Regions from separate parts of the Kribbella sancticallisti genome, predicted to be linked through region 2. Evidence: riboswitches for the same ligand, from Rfam matches in the RefSeq annotation. Region 2 holds a riboswitch; each other region holds the start of a gene.
What was found. A riboswitch is a leader RNA that binds a small molecule or an ion and turns the genes downstream of it on or off. The one in region 2 is predicted to bind cobalamin.
Positions count from the first base shown of each region.

Region 1: linked by a shared signal. The riboswitch ahead of ABD255_RS38925 (magnesium chelatase subunit D family protein) and the one ahead of ABD255_RS25810 (ABC transporter substrate-binding protein) in region 2 are both predicted to bind cobalamin.
Region 3: linked by a shared signal. The riboswitch ahead of cobN (cobaltochelatase subunit CobN) and the one ahead of ABD255_RS25810 (ABC transporter substrate-binding protein) in region 2 are both predicted to bind cobalamin.

Region 1 covers NZ_BAAAOS010000063.1:62,502-67,842, reverse strand. The annotation lists gene surE (5'/3'-nucleotidase SurE) at 1-678, shown strand, start outside; gene ABD255_RS38930 (CPCC family cysteine-rich protein) at 648-1,049, opposite strand; cobalamin riboswitch at 1,073-1,220, shown strand; gene ABD255_RS38925 (magnesium chelatase subunit D family protein) at 1,359-3,422, shown strand; gene cobO (cob(I)yrinic acid a,c-diamide adenosyltransferase) at 3,422-4,036, shown strand; gene ABD255_RS38915 (cobyrinic acid a,c-diamide synthase CobB) at 4,033-5,341, shown strand, end outside.
Region 2 covers NZ_BAAAOS010000037.1:178,459-183,799, reverse strand. The annotation lists gene ABD255_RS25820 (FecCD family ABC transporter permease) at 1-696, opposite strand, end outside; gene ABD255_RS25815 (FecCD family ABC transporter permease) at 693-1,715, opposite strand; gene ABD255_RS25810 (ABC transporter substrate-binding protein) at 1,712-2,728, opposite strand; cobalamin riboswitch at 2,750-2,933, opposite strand; gene ABD255_RS25805 (hypothetical protein) at 2,991-3,965, opposite strand; gene ABD255_RS25800 (thiamine pyrophosphate-dependent enzyme) at 3,977-5,341, opposite strand, start outside.
Region 3 covers NZ_BAAAOS010000063.1:69,414-74,754, forward strand. The annotation lists gene cobN (cobaltochelatase subunit CobN) at 1-2,269, opposite strand, end outside; cobalamin riboswitch at 2,306-2,433, opposite strand; gene ABD255_RS38945 (methyltransferase) at 2,459-3,463, opposite strand; gene ABD255_RS38950 (DUF3592 domain-containing protein) at 3,822-4,319, shown strand; gene ABD255_RS38955 (DUF3500 domain-containing protein) at 4,562-5,341, opposite strand, start outside.

The DNA.
Region 1 (5,341 bases), on a different contig from region 2:
ATCGAGGCGGCGGGTCACGACGTGATGGTGGTGGCGCCCTGGAACGACCAGAGCGGGGTCGGGTCGGCCCGGGCCGGGATGATCGGGCGGCGGATCGCCTCGAAGGTCGGCGAGAACGGGTTCATCGGGATCGACGGCACGCCCGCGCTCTCGGTGACGCTGGCCAGGCTGGGGGCGTACGGGCCGCCGCCGGAGATCGTCGTGTCCGGCATCAACCACGGCCACAACATCGGTCCGATCCTGCACTCGGGGACAGTTGCCGCTGCCCTGACCGCGGCGACCCAGGGCATGTCGGCGCTGGCGATCAGCATCAACGCCGAGGACCCGTCCCACCTCGACACCGCAGGCGCGGTGGCCGCGGAGGCGCTGAACTGGCTTCAGGACCAGCCGATCGGCACGGTGCTGAGCATCAACGTCCCCGACGTCCCGCTAGCGGAACTCAAGGGAGCCCGCTGGGCCCGGTTGGCGCCGTACAGCAGGTCCAGACTGCTCGTGACCGAGTCGCCGACCGGTGAGCCGGTAGTCACCCTGCAGACCCTTCCACCTGCTGAGGAGACCGACACCGACGAGGTCCTCCTCGCTGCCGGCTACATCACCGTCACGCCGATCACGGGCGTTCAGGCGATCGCCGACGACGCCTCAGCCGCCTACTTGGACGAGCGTTTCGCCGTCGACTGAGCGGCTCGCCAGAAGTCGTCCGTCCACCAGTACAGCGTGGTGTAGGGGTCGGGCCAAGGCACGCGCTCCTCGCTGGCCAAGTCCTCGAAGGAGTCGTGGTCGGGTTCTATCGGCCGCCAGGCGGGTTCAACCGGCTCGTCGGGGAGCGGCGCGCGGACGAACTGGCGGCCGTGCTCATCGCAGGCTCCGTACGCGCGGTAGTTCTGCTGCGCCTCGGCCAACGGGAGGCGGTTGGCCCCGCGGACGGTGGTCGCCCAGCGCAGTTGGATCAGGTCGTCCTCCCAGAAACAGACCGGGCAGATCTCGTAACTGCCGGGCGGTTCGCCCATCGTCAGATGCCCGCAGCAGACGCACGGGAAGCGCTCTCTCATGTGCTCATCATCTCCACCGGGCGGCTCTTCGGGGCTGGTGTGGAATGATCGCCGGGTCGGTAGAAGAGGAACACCGGTGACGGCTCGGAAGAGCCGGAGTCCGGGGCGGTCCCGCCACTGTGACCGGGGTGACACCCGGAAGCCAGGACATCTTCCACCGGCCGCCAGGGAGCGCTCTCCGCGGTCCCGGCGTGCCAAGTGCCGAGGCGGGCGTGGACACCCGCAGGACGAAGGGATTCGCCGCCGATGCGGTCTGCTCCGAGTAATGCCGTTCCCTCCACCGCCTTTCCGTTCACCGCGGTCGTGGGGATGCCCGATCTTCAGCTGGCGCTGATCCTGGCCGCGATCTCACCCGCGATCGGTGGGGTCCTGATCCGGGGCGAGAAGGGCACGGCCAAGTCCACCGCCGTTCGCGCGCTGACTGAGATCCTGCCGCCCGTCGAGGTGGTGGCCGGCTGCCGGTTCTCCTGCGATCCTGCAGCTCCCGACCCTCGCTGCACCGACGGCCCGCACGAGCCCGCTCATCCCTACGCCGCCGCGCAGGCTCCAGCCGGTGCCTCCGCTCCCGCGGATGCCGGTCCCGCAGGTGCTTCCGTCGCCGCCGATACTCCCGCCGCCGCGGCTGCTCCCGGTGCCGCGATCGGGGTGGCTCGGCCGGCGCGGTTGGTGGAGCTTCCGGTGGGAGCGACCGAGGATCGCGTGCTCGGCTCGCTGCATCTCGAGCGGGCGCTCTCCGAGGGCGTCACCGTGTACGAGCCCGGCCTGCTGGCGACGGCGCACCGCGGGCTCCTGTACGTCGACGAGGTCAACCTGCTGCACGACCACCTGGTCGACGTACTGCTGGACGCGGCTGCGATGGGTCAGGCGACTGTCGAGCGGGACGGGGTCTCGATCACCCATCCGGCGCGGTTCGTCCTGGTGGGCACGATGAACCCCGAGGAAGGCGAACTCCGGCCGCAACTGCTGGACCGCTTCGGCCTGACCGTCGACGTGGTCGCGAGCCGCGATCCCGCCGTACGGGTCGAGGTGATGCGGGCGCGGCTCACGTACGAGGCGGATCCGGCGGGGTTTGTGGCGAAGTACGCGGCGGCGCAGGCCGAGTTGTCCGAGCGGATCGTCAAGGCGCAGTCGAGGCTCGCGGACGTGATCCTGACGGACGCGGCGCTGCGCCAGATCGCCGAGATCTGCGCGTCCTTCGACGTCGACGGCATGCGCGCCGACCTGGTCACCGCCCGTACCGCGGTCGCCCACGCGGCCTGGTCCGGCCGAACCGTCGTCGAGGTGGAGGACGTTCGCGCCGCCGCGAAGCTGGCCCTACCGCACCGCAAACGCCGCAACCCGTTCGACGCACCCGGCCTGGACGACGAGCAACTCGAACAGGCAATCAACAACAGCACCCCACCCGAGGAACCCGACGACGACCCGGACGGTGGCCCAGGTGGTACGCCGGACGGAGGCCCATCCGACCAGGACCCCAACGACAGCGGATCTGAGGATGTCAGTCCTCAGAACAGCGACACCAGCAGTCCCGGTCCTGCTCCGAGCGGCCAGGTTGTGGGGAGCTCCGAGCCGTTCAAAGCGCGGTTGCTGAGTGTGCAGTCGACCGGCGCGGGGGTTGCCGGGCGGCGGTCGCGGGCGCTCACCGACGTCGGCCGCGTGGTCGGCGACCGCGCTCGCGCTGGTCGGGAGTCCGGACGCCCGCACCTGCTGGCGACGATCCGCACCGCCGCTCCCCACCAGCACGCCCGCGGCCGTTCGGGACCCGGCCTCGCAGTGCGCCTTTCGGATGTACGACTTGCCGTCCGCGAAGGTCGGGAAGGCAACCTCGTGCTGTTCTGCGTCGACGCCTCCGGCTCGATGGGCACGAAGAAGCGGATGGGCGAGGTGAAAACCGCGATCGTCTCCCTGCTCCTCGACGCCTACCAGCGCCGCGACACCGTCGGCCTGGTCACCTTCGCAGGTGCCGAAGCAACCGTCGCTCTACCGCCGACCGGCAGCGTAGAGACCGCAGTACGGCGGCTGGAGTCTCTGCCGACAGGTGGTCGCACACCGCTTGCCGAAGGTCTCCTCCAAGCCTCCGACGTACTCCGTATCGCCGCGATCCGCGATCCCCGCCGGCGCCCCCTCCTGGTCCTCGTGACCGACGGCCGCGCCACCGCCGGGGACAAGGCGTTCGCCAAGGCCAAGCAGGCGGCCGGCTGGATCGCGCAGCAGGGCATCGCGTCGGTCGTCGTGGACTGCGAGCCGAAGCGCGGCGTCCGGCTCGGCCTGGCCGCGGAGCTCGCGGCCGACCTGGGCGCGGAGTACCTCGACCTGGGAGAAGTTGCCGCGGGCAATCTGGTTCGCGCCGTCACCGATCGGAGGGCGGCCTGATGCCGCAGGGACAGCCGAGCGTCGTACCGCAGGACGGCCTGACCACCCGGCAGCGCCGGAACCGGCCGCTGCTGATGGTGCACACCGGTGAGATGAAGGGGAAGTCGACCGCGGCGTTCGGGATGGCGCTGCGCGGCTGGAACCAGGGCTGGAACATCGGCGTCTTCCAGTTCGTCAAGAGCGCGAAGTGGAAGGTCGGCGAGGAGAGCGCGTTCAAGGCGCTCGGGAAGTTGCATGAGGCAACGGGTGAGGGTGGCCCGGTCGAGTGGCACAAGATGGGCGAGGGCTGGAGCTGGTCGCGCAAGGCCGGCACCGAGGAGGATCACGCCGCCGACGCGATCGAGGGCTGGCGGGAGATCCAGCGCCGGATCGCGGCCGAGGCCCACGACCTCTACGTGCTGGACGAGTTCACCTATCCGATGAAGTGGGGCTGGGTCGACGTCGACGAGGTGGTCGAGACGCTGACCTCCCGCCCCGGGCACCAGTACGTGGTGATCACGGGACGCGACGCCGACCAGCGACTGCTCGACGCGGCCGACCTCGTCACCGAGATGACCAAGGTCAAGCACCCGATGGACGCCGGCCAGAAGGGCCAGAAAGGCATCGAGTGGTGATCCCACGCATTGTCGTCGCCGCGCCCTCGTCGGGGGCCGGGAAGACGACGGTTGCCGTCGGACTGATGGCCGCGTTGCGGCGGTCCGGGCACACGGTGGCCGGGTTCAAGGTCGGGCCGGACTACATCGATCCCGGATTCCATGCGGTCGCGACCGGGCGGCCGGGGCGGAACCTCGATCCGATGTTGTCCGGCGAGGAGCGGGTCGCACCGCTCTTCGCGCACGGCTCCGCGGGCGCCGACATCGCCGTGGTGGAAGGCGTGATGGGCCTGTACGACGGCGCGCTCGGCACCGAGGGTTACTCCTCGACCGCCCACGTGGCCAAGTTGCTGCAGGCACCTGTCGTTCTGGTGGTCGACGCGTCGGCCGCAGGGCGCAGCGTCGGCGCGGTCGTCCAGGGATTCGTTGCCTTCGACACCGGGGTCCGGATCGTCGGGGTGATCTTGAACAAGGTCGGCTCCGACCGGCACGAGGCCGAGGTCCGGGCCGGCGTCGCGCCGACCGGCGTACCCGTGCTCGGTGTCCTCCGGCGCGACACCCGGCTGACAGTTCCCAGCCGGCACCTCGGTCTGATCCCCGCGGACGAGCAGCGTGAGCAGGCGGAGACCGCTGTCGACGCGGCCGCCGAGCTGGTTCGTCAAGGCGTTGATCTGGAGGCCTTCATCGCCGCGGCCCGGGCTGCTGCGTCGTTCGAGGTGACCGCTTGGGACCCAGCCGAAGAGGTGTCTCCGGCGGAGGACGGTCGCCCGGTGATCGCGATGGCCGGCGGGCCGGTGTTCTCCTTCCGGTATACCGAGACCGCCGAGCTGCTGACGGCCGCCGGCGCCGACGTGGTCACTTTCGATCCGCTCCACGAGTCATTGCCTGAGACAACGTCCGCGCTGTATCTCGGGGGCGGATTCCCCGAGCTGCACGCCGAGGCACTGTCCGGCAACGTCGTACTGCGTCAGCAGGTGGCGGCCGAGATCGCCGCCGGGCTGCCGGTGGTCGCGGAGTGCGCCGGGCTGCTCTATCTGTGCCGCGAGCTCGACGGGCACCAGCTGACCGGAGTACTGCCCGCTACCGCCCGGATGACGAGCCGACTGAGCCTCGGATACCGCACGGCTATTGCGGCAAGCACCACATCCATCTTTGACGAGGGCCGCCGCGTGCACGGGCATGAGTTCCACCGCACGACCGTGGCGTTTGACGAGGACGTCAGCCCGGCCTGGTATCTGCCGGGCGGTCAGGAAGGTATCGGCCGCGGGCAGATCCACGCGTCGTACCTGCACCTGCACTGGACGGCGACACCGGACGTGCCGGCTC
Region 2 (5,341 bases):
AAGGTCGTCGCCGAGTTCGAGCAACCGCAACTGCCGCGACGAGGCGAGAGCAACTGGAACGAGGACCAGCACGCTGACCCCGATCAAGGTCACATGCGGCCAGCCCCGCCCGGCGAGACTGCCCGCGAGCCACATCGTCGCGCTCTTGGCCGTGTAGATGTCGGCCAGCGTGAGCAGGTACGTGGTGACCGAGCCGACCATCGCCGTGATCCCGATCCCGACCAGCACCAACCGATAGCCCGCCACGCCCCTTCGGTAGGACAGCAGATAGACAGTGATCGCTGTCAGCAACGACCCGGCCAACGCACCGGCCGGCAGCCAATCGGTCGCACTGCCGAACACAGTGATCATCAGTACCGCGGCCAGCGCCGCGCCGGCGTTGATCCCGATCAGGTCCGGGCTGACCAGCGGGTTGCGCGCGAGCCGCTGGAAGATCGCTCCCGAGATCCCGAACGCGAGGCCGACCCCGATCGCCACCAGCACCCGCGGCAGCCGGTTGTTCACCACCACGTCCGTCATGATCAGGGATCCGTTGCCGGCCAGGGTGTCGAGCACCTGCGCCAACGGAATCTCGTAGTCCCCCATCGTCAGTGACACCGCGGCGATCACCAAGGTGACTAGCAGAGCGATCAGCGTCACCACGACGCCGGTCAGGTCCACCCTGGTGGAGAACGGGCCGATTCTCAGCGCCTTCACAGCTCGGCCAACTTGCGGCGGCGGACCAACGCGATGAACAGCGGCGCTCCGATCAGCGCGGTGATGATGCCGACCTGAAGCTCGTCCGGTCGTGCCACCCACCGGCCGAGCACGTCGGCCAGTAGCAGCATCGTCGGCGCGAGGACCAGGGACCACGGCAGGATCCCGCGGTAGTCGGCGCCGACCAGGGCGCGTGCGACATGCGGCACGGCGAGTCCGACGAAGGCGATCGGCCCGGCCATCGCGGTCGCGGTACCGGCCAGCAGGACGATCGCGAGGCCGGCCAGGACGCGGACCACTCCGACCCGGGTGCCGAGCGTGGAGGCGAGTTCCTCGCCGAGAGCGATCTGGTTCAGCGAGCGGCCGAGGACCAGCGCCAGAAGGGTGCCGACGGCAAGGAAAGGAATGCTCTGGGCAACCACTCCGCCGGTGGCCATGGTCAAGGACCCGACCACCCAGAAGCGGAACTCGTTCAGGGTGGACAGATCCAGCAAGGTGATCGCCGAGGTCACCGAACCGAGCAGTGCCGAGAGCGCGGCACCGGCAAGGGCAAGCTTCACCGGAGTGGCACCACCTCGGCCGACCGAGCCGACCAGGTAGACCACCATCGTCGCGATCAAGGCGCCGCCCATCGCGAACCAGACATAGCCGGTCAGCGACCGCACGCCCAGCAGCCCGATCGCGGCCACCACCCCGAGCGCGGCGCCGGCGTTGACGCCGAGGATGCCCGGATCGGCCAGGGGATTGCGGGTGATCCCCTGCATCACGGCGCCCGACAACCCCAGCGCGATCCCAGCCAGCAGCCCGGCCGCTGTGCGGGGGAAGCGCAGGTAGCGGATCACCCGATCGGTGTCGGATCCGGTGAAGTCCGCGGCGGCGACGTACACGTCATGCGGCCCGAACCACTGGTTGCCCGCCAGCAGCGACAGCAGGAAGGCCGCGAGCAGTACGACGACGGCCAGGACCAGCCCGGCCGTCCGCGATCCGCCGCACCGCAACAGGGCCGGCTCGGACCTCACTTGACCAGGTCGGGATGGATGATCTTGGCAATCAACTCGGTCGAGTGGGCGCCGCGGACGCCGGCCGAGTGGTGCGCGAACAGCCACGGGACGACGTGCTTGTTCTGCACTGCCTTGAGATTCGCGTAGGCCGGGTTGGTCAACAGTTTCCGCACCTCCGGCTGGACCTGCGCCTCGGTCAGGGTGGCGTCGCAGCAACCGCTGATCAGGATGTAGTCGGGGTCGCGCTTGATGAACTCCTCGACGCTGATCTTCACGTTGCGCTTCGAGGTCAGGTCGGCGAACGCGTTCACCCCGCCGGCCTGCCGGATCAGCACCGTGCCGAAGTCGGGTCCGCCCGACACCGTCACGCCGCCCCCTTCGAGACCGGGCCGCAGGATCGCCACGGTCGGCTTGTCCGCGCTGCTCACCTTCGCCTCGACGGCGGCGATCCGCTTCTTCTGGTCGGCGATCACCGCCTCGGCCTTGTCCCCGGCACCGAAGAGTTCGCCGAGGTCGCGCAGGTCGGCGTACACGTTGTCCATCGAGACGGTCGCCGGGTCGATCGCCTCGTCGCCCTTGCCGTCCGCGGTCGGGCAGAGCGGGCTGAAGATCCAGGTCCGCACGCCCAGGTCCGACAGGCTCTTCCGGCTGCCGAAACTCGAATCGCTCCCACTCGCGCTGAACACGTCGTTGAACCCGGACAGCACGAAGTCGGGGTTCTGGCTGAGCAGTTCTTCCCGGCTCGGCAGGTTCTGGTAATACTTCGGGTCCCGCTGGGCCGCCGCGTACTCCGGCAGCACCTCCGCGTCCAGGTACGCCGTACCGACCAGGCGGTCCGAGATGCCCAGCGCGTGCGCCATCTCGATGGCCGGCTGGTACGCCGCGAACACCCGCTTCGGCGGGCCGTCGACGGTCACGTCGAGGCCGCAGTTCTTCACGGTGACGGCATCAGCGCTCGGACCGGCGGTGGCGGACCCGCCGCAACCGGAGAGCAGGGACAGGACAACGACAGCAGCAGCCAGCGCTTTCACGCGCGCCTCCAACACCTCGTGGACGGGTGACACGCCGTGGCCGGTCTCCTGGCTGACGGGAACAGCGTCCGCCGACCTGACCTTCCCAGTCAGAACTGACCAGTGGTCTCCCAGAGGGAACGGCCTGCGGACTTCCCGAACACAGTGGCGAGGGCCGCGCCGGTATCGCACCGGCTTCCCGAACACCACGGCGCGGTCACCGTAACCCAGCTGCGACGCGTTCGCATCGCCGGGTCCGGCTAGCTGTCCTGACCGAGTACAGCTAGCGGGTGTAGAGCGGCGACATCGCGAGAGCGAACGCGACCATGTCGTCCTTGTCGGCCTTGCCGGCGGGCAGCGGGACCAGATCGACGATCTTGTCCGTGCCGACGCGGATGATGCCGCGGCCGGTCGCGGTGTCGACGTAGCCCTCGTCACCCAGCGGGACCGACTCCGAGGTCGGAGCCTTCCGCACGGGGGCGATCACCGCCTCGGCGTCGGCGACCCGCCGTACGCCGGTGTAGAGCACGCCGGTCGCCGTCACCCAGCCGCAGACCAGGTCGCCGACCGCGGTCTCGCTGTCCCGGCGGACCATGGCAGGCGCGCCGAGCACCTTGTCCGCCTTGGAGGATCCGCGCTCGCAGTCCGGGCGGGTAATCAGTGGTGCCGCGTCCGGCAACCCCGGCACCTGCTGCAGAACCTCATTCCCCAGGACTACGTACTTCGCGAGCGTGGCAGCTGGTCCGCTGACCTTGTAGACCTTGCCGTCCAGCAGGAACACCACGAACTTGCTTGTACCGAAACCGGCCTGCCCGAGCTCCACAGGCTTGACCGGCTCCGACTTGGTGGCGTCGTACGCCTTCCGCACTGCCCCCAGCGTCGCGGGAGTCGCGGGGAGCACGGAGACGCCGATCCGCAGTACGGGGCCGTTGGGGCTCGTACTGAGACCCAACTGGCAGACGTCGTACGTCGCGGGCAGGCCGAACTCCGCAGGCACGCCCTTCGGCTGGATCTGCACCACCGGCGCGGCCAGAGTCGTCTGCACCAGGTTCTGGTTCACCCGCGTGCACAGGGTGTCCGCCACCTTCGCGGTGGGCGGGCTGCTCGGGGTCTCTGTCGGCGTCGGGGTCTCCGACGGCGGCGGCGTACTGACTGATACCAGCGGCGGCACGCTCGGCGCATCCTCTCCCGCCGGACCGCTACACCCGGCCAGCAGAGCGGCACTACCGATGAGAGCTACTACCGAACGGGTACGCATGGTGACCCAGACTAGTGCTCCCTGCTCTCCAGGAACTCCTTTGACTTGGCGATGGCGAAGCCCCACCCCTGGGTGAGGGTTGGCTGGGGTGGGAGCGCCACCTCGTCGGCATTGGTCAGTACGTCGAGCAGGACCGGGCCCGGCGAGGCTAGTGCGCGCTGCACCGCACTGTCGACCTCATCCGGCTTCGTGACCCGGATCCCCACCAGACCCATCGCGGTAGCGACCGCGGCGAAGTTCGGGTTCTGCAGCTTCGTCCCGTACTCCGGCAGCCCGACCTGCTCCATCTCCAGCTTCACCATGCCGAGCCGCTCGTTGTTGAACACCACCAGCTTCACCGGCAGCTCGTACGAGACCGCCGTGATCAGGTCGCCCAGCAGCATCGACAGGCCACCGTCACCGCACAATGCGATCACCTGCCGCTCCCGGTCCAGCGCGGCCAGGCCGAGCGCCTGCGGCATCGCGTTCGCCATCGAGCCGAGGTTGTACGACCCGACCACCCGCCGGTCGCCCCGCATCCGCAGGTACCGGGCCAGCCAGACCGTCGACATCCCGGTGTCGCTGGTGAAGACCGCGTTGTCGGCCGCATGCCGGTCGATCGCCGCCGCCAGCAACTCGGGCCGGATCCGCGCGTCCGGGTTGTCCACCCTGCGCCGCAGCAGGCCCTTGGGTTTCCGGTCGAACTTCGGATCGGTGAACTGCTGCTGCCGCTCCCGCCAGGCGGAGTACACCTCTCTGGCCTTGTCGAGATGGCCCGTGCCGGTCTTCTGCTGGAGCAACGGCAGCAGTTGCGTGAGCGTCGGCCGGGCATGCCCGACGAGGGCGTGGTCGACCGCGATCCGCCGCCCGATGTGCTCCCCGCGCAGATCCAGCTGTACGACGGTCTTCCCGGCCGGCAGGAACTCGCGGTACGGGAAGTCGGTGCCGACCAGGAACAGCACGTCGCAGCCGTCGAACGCCACCTTGGTCGCGTGGTTGCCGAGCAGACCGGACTGACCGACCTCCTGCGGCAGGCGCTCCTCGAAGCCCTCCTTCGCCTTCAGGGTGAGCACCACCGGCGCTGCCAGGGTGGTCGCCAGTTGCTGCACCTCGGCGATTGCCTCCCCGGCGCCCGTGCCCACCAGCAGCGTGATGTTCTCCGCCGCGTTCAGCACCGCCGCGACCCGTTCGAGCTCGGCCGGATCGGGCACCGTGTGCGACGCGGGCTCGAGGAACTTCGGCACCGGGGTGCCCTTCGGTACTTCGAGTCCGCCGACATCGCCGGGAATCGAGAGCACGGCGACACCGCGCTCGGCCAGCGCCGCGTTCACGGCCTGCTCGATGAGTCCCGGCGCCTGCTCGACCGTGCTGACGGTCTCGGAGAACACGGCGACGTC
Region 3 (5,341 bases), on a different contig from region 2:
GCAGGTCCACGCCGTCCGCCGCGCTCACCGCGGGCAGATCCGCCAGCGTCGAGAGCTCGGCCAGTTCGGGAACCACGCGGCCCGGGTCGGCCAGGAGGGCAGCCTCGTCGACGCCGTACGTCTGGCCGAGCGCGGCCCGCAGACCTTGGACCGCGCCAGAAACGCCACCCCACATCTGGTTGGCGCGCAGGATCGCGAGGACGAGGTTGACCCGCGCCTCACCTTCGGGACCGCCGCCGAGGATGTGCAGCCCGTCGCGGATCTGCACGTCCTTGATCTCACACAGGTAGCCGTCGAGGTGCAGGACGAACTCGTCGAACTCCTCGTCCTCCGGCTTCTCCTCGGTGTGCAGGTCGTGGTGCAACTGGGCCGCCTGGATGAGGGTCCAGATCTGCGCCCGCAGTGTCGGCACCTTCTCCGGGTCGAGCGCGGTGACGGTGGCGTACTCGTCCAGCAGGTACTCGAGCTTGGCCATGTCGCCGTATGTCTCGGCGCGCGCCATCGGCGGTACGAGGTGGTCGACGATCACGGCGTGCCCGCGGCGCTTGGCCTGCGTCCCCTCACCGGGGTCGTTGACGATGAACGGGTAGACCAGCGGAAGATTGCCCAGTACCGCGTCCGGCGCGCAGTCCGCCGCCATCCCGATGCCCTTGCCCGGCAACCACTCCAGGGTCCCGTGCTTGCCTAGGTGCACGACGGCGTGCGCCCCGAATCCGCCCTCTTCCGGCGGCGCCTCAAGCCACCGGTACGCCGCTAAGTAGTGGTGCGAGGGGGCCATGTCCGGGTCGTGGTAGATCGCGACCGGGTTCTCGCCGAAACCGCGGGGCGGCTGGATCATCAGGACGACGTTGCCGAACTGCAGCGCCGCGAGCGCGATCGCGGGCTCGGGGCCCGACTGGTCGACGTACAGGGAGCCCGGCGCCTCGCCCCAGGCCTCGATCATTGCCGTCTGCAACGTTTCGGGCGTCCTGGAGAACCACTGCGCGTAGGTCTTGAGGGGGATCTTCGCGACCGCGCCGGCGAGCTGGTCGTCGGTCAGCCAATCGACGTCGTGGCCGCCGGCCGCGATCAGGCGGTGGATCAGCCCGTCGGCGCCGTCGGCTCCTTGCAGCTCGTCCAGATCCAGGTCCGGGCCGAGGTCGTACCCGGCCTCCTTCAGTTGACCGAGGATGACCACTGCGGAGGCGGGGGTGTCGAGGCCGACCGCGTTGCCGATCCGCGCGTGCTTGGTCGGGTACGACGACAACACGACAGCGAGCTTCTTGTCAGCCGGTGGGATGTGCCGGAGCTTGGCCTGCGCTACGGCGATCCCTGCCAGCCGGGCGCACCGCTCGTGGTCCGGCGCGTAGCTGGCAACCCCCTCGGCGTCGTACGCCTTGAAGGAGAACGGGATCGTGATCAGGCGTCCGTCGAACTCCGGAATCGCCACCTGGGTCGCGGCGTCCAGCGGGCTGATGGCGGCGTCGCTCTCCAGCCACTGCTCGCGCGTCGACGTCAACGCCAGGCCTTGGATCAACGGGATGTCGAGGGATGCCAGTGCACCGGCATCCCAGGAGTCGTCGCCGCCCGCGCTCGCACTGGACGCCACCGTGCCACCCGCGGCGAGCAACGTAGTGACGAGCACGTCGCAGTTTTCGAGCATGCCGAATAGTTCAGCGTTCTCGGGGCTCGACGGATCCAGGCCGCGCAGCGTTCCGCAGTACACGAGGAGTGGTTGGGCACCTGCCGCCTCGACGGCATCCGCCAGCGCGTCGACGAAGGCGGTGTTGCCGGAGATCTCGTGGGCCCGGTAGTAGACGATGCCGACCACCGGCCGGTTGTCCTTGCTGAATGTCCTGCCGCCGCGGATCCCGTACGTCGGCAGCGCGTGCGGCGGGTCGAACTCGTCGCCTGTCAGCAACAGCGTGTCCCGCAGGAAGCCGGCCAGGTTCCTGAGGTTTTCGGAACCACCTTCGCGCAGGTATGCGAGCGCCTCCGTCACCGCCCCGGCGGGCACCGTCGACATCGACATCAGCTCGGCGTCCGGGGCAGCCTCGCCACTGAGCACCACCGTCGGAATGCCCGAGGAGATGACCGCGTCGAGACCCTCCTCCCAGGCGCGGCGACCACCCAGAAGGCGGACCACCACAACCTCGACGCCATCCAGCAACGCCGGAAGCTCTTGCAGGTCGACCCGCGCGGGGTTGGCGACCTTCCAGCCGGCTTGGGCCTGTGACGCGGCCAGCAGATCGGTATCAGCAGTAGAGAGCAGCAACAGGTTCGCGGGCACGCGCGGCCGGTCCTTCCTCGGGGTGTCCACGCCCCAGGTGGCAGGTACGACAGCAGCAGTTCCTGACTCCCGCGCAAGCGCGGTCACAGTGGCGGGACCGTCCCGGACTCACACCGGGTTCCTGCACAGCTGTCGATGACAGCCTGCACTCTAGCCGACTACGCACTGCGCCCCACGCGTACCAGACACCTACTGGGTGGGCTCGGCCTCGATCAGGAACATGTCGCCGTCGGTTGGAATCGTGCGGGTGTAGTCGAAGCCGGCTGCCTCGAGCAATGAGCGGTACTCGTCCGTCGTACGTTCCTGGCCGCCGGCCACGACAAGCATGGTGAGGTCGGAGAACGCCGTCCGTACGGGATCCGGAGACTCGTCCAGCAACTGCTCGATCAACAGCAGGCGGCCGTGGGCCGGCATCGAGCGCCGGCAGGTACGCAGGATCTCGACAGCCTCCTTGTCGGCCCAGTCGTGGATCACCGCCTTGAGGACGTAGGCGTCCCCGCCTTCCGGAACAGAGTCGAAGAAGCTGCCCCCGACCACCCGGCAGCGCAGCGATACACCCGCCGCCGACAGCAGTTCGTTTGCGCCTGCCACGACGTCTGGCTGGTCGAAGAGCACGCCGTTGACCGAGGGGTAGCGGGCCAAAATGGCACCCAACAGCATCCCTCGACCACCGCCGACATCGACGACCGTGCCGAACTGACCGAAGTCGAAGGCCTCGACGACGTCGTCAGCCACCGTTCGGGACAGGGCTGTCATGGCTTCGTCGAAGACCCTCTGCTCGGCGGGGTGCCCGGCGAAGTAGTCCCAGACCGATTCCCCGTGGACAGCCACGAACGCGTTCTCTCCCGTGCGGATGCTGTGCTCCAGCGAGGCATACGTCTGCCAATGGAACGGCCGGCCGACCAAGCGTGCCCAGCCGGCAACCGACTGCGGCGCATCGGTCCGGAAGACCTCACCGAGCTCGGTGTTCGAGAACCTGTCGTCGGCGTCGCTGACATAAAGCCCGACCGCGACCAGTGCACGCATCAAGCGGGTCAGCGACCGTACGTCCGCTCCGGTCCTCTCGGCGAGCTCGACGACGCTTTTCGGACCGTCTGCGAGCAGATCGGACAGCCCCAGGGTCGCGGCGACGTGCACCGCCTGCGACACCTGATACCCAATGACGAGGCGACGGACCTCCCGGGAAGCGTCCATGAGTCATTATGCTCCCGGTACGCGCCGGGGCCACTTGCTGTCGATCGAGGCGCTAGATATCTGCAGCCTCAGAACTCCCAGGGGGACGTCTCGATGAACGGCACCGGTGATCGGCGCCGACGGCTGCGGCACCGCGGAGTCTTCACTGGTTAGCTGTACTCTCCGCGATGCCGGTCATGCGTCTGAAGCCTGGTTCGTGGTTGAGCGAAGTTTGCGCGCTGTCCCTGCGCGGGGAACATCGTCCCTGTAACGCCTCGTGCTCAGCTGGAATCAGGTGAGTCCAGCACGGGCCTGATTTGAGGAACACCGACACGGGCTGGTGCGTCGCAGGTCGGATGATCGCAACCGGTGAGGATCGATGAATCGCAGGAAGGCACCGGCCGTTCGCCGGGCGAAGGTGAATCGGCGGGCGAAGCGGGTCGCAAGCCGCCGGTTCCGTCATGCGGCGGCGCACAGACGATGGCACTGGGATTTCGATGGCCTCGTCACAGGATTGGGCGCCTGCGGGCTGTTTCTTCTGGCGGGCTGGATGGGGCGTGACACCTACCTTCTTCAGCACCGCGGTGAGGTCGTGCCGGCGACTGTGCTGGACATGTCAAGCGGACGTGACAGCAGCATCGAGGTCCGGTACACGACCAAAGCCGGCCGGACGGTCGTGGACAGCACGACGAACTACTACGACGCGCGCGTTGGCGGCACGATCGACGTAATTTACGACCCGCAGGAGCCAACCAGGATGCAGGCCAACGATTGGGGGGTCGACTATGTCTGGCCCGGCATCGTCGGCGCGGGCGGCGTTGCCGCACTTGGGTACGCGGTGACGCAACTCTGGCGTCGCGGCAAGCGATGGGAGTGAGCACTGGGCTTCGGTTCGTGTTCGGGCAGTTCCCGGGGGTGCCTGTCGGAGGTTGGGCTCAGTCATGGGCCGCAAATACGTCACCCAATCAGCGGTGACCCTGCTCCCCCGGAATCACCTCGCTGCGGACACCACTAGGTGGCACGACTACCTCGCCTCTCCCGAGCCACTTGGCACCGCGTGGGCTACACGCGACCACCTCGCTTACCCGAGCAACCGGGCTCCAGCAATACCTGCTTTACCTAGTGGTTGGCGTAGTGGGCGGCTAGGAGGTCCTGGCCCCAGTCGTTGCGGAGGTCGCGCCAGACTGAGTGGATGTGGTTGGCGTCGTCCTGGGTGTTGTCGTACTCCGCCAGGAACGTGGGGCCGGCGATGGAGTAGTAGTGGCCGTTGCCGGGTTCGGTGGCGCCGGACCAGGCGAAGGTGAGGCGTTCGATGCCGTTTTCGGTGATGTCTTGCCAGGTTTGCAGGCCGATCGGGCCGGCTGCGCGGCCGATGTACTGGCCGAGGAGGAGGCTGAAGAGTTGGCGCTGCTCGGGAGTGAGTTCGCCGTACGGGAGGCCGCGGAGCAGTACGCCGGGATCTGCGATCGGGTCGAAGCGGGTGAGGATGTCGTCGGGGGCCTTGTCGGAGACCACGGCCAGTTCGCGCTGGCCGGGCTCGAGGGCGTGGAGGAGTTGGAAGCCGAGGTCTTGTTCGGCGGCCAGAGTGCGTAGGCCGGCGTGTGGGCCGGTCAGGACCGTCGCCGGCTCGGAGCCGAAGAACTGCGGGGTGAAGCCGATCGCGCCGTCCACGTACGTCAGGTGCAGAGCGATGTGATGGCCGTTGATTCGCCACGCCCACGGCTCCATGCCGGCCGGGTCGCCGAGGATCCGTAGGAAGTACCGCTGCTCCGAGCCGAGGTCGACCGTCGAACCCGGCTCCGCCTGCGGCAGCCCGCGCCGGATCGCCTCGGTGAACATCACCGACCGCGCGTCGGCCAGGCCGCGCTCGCTGCACGCGATCTCCAGCAGGCGCATGGC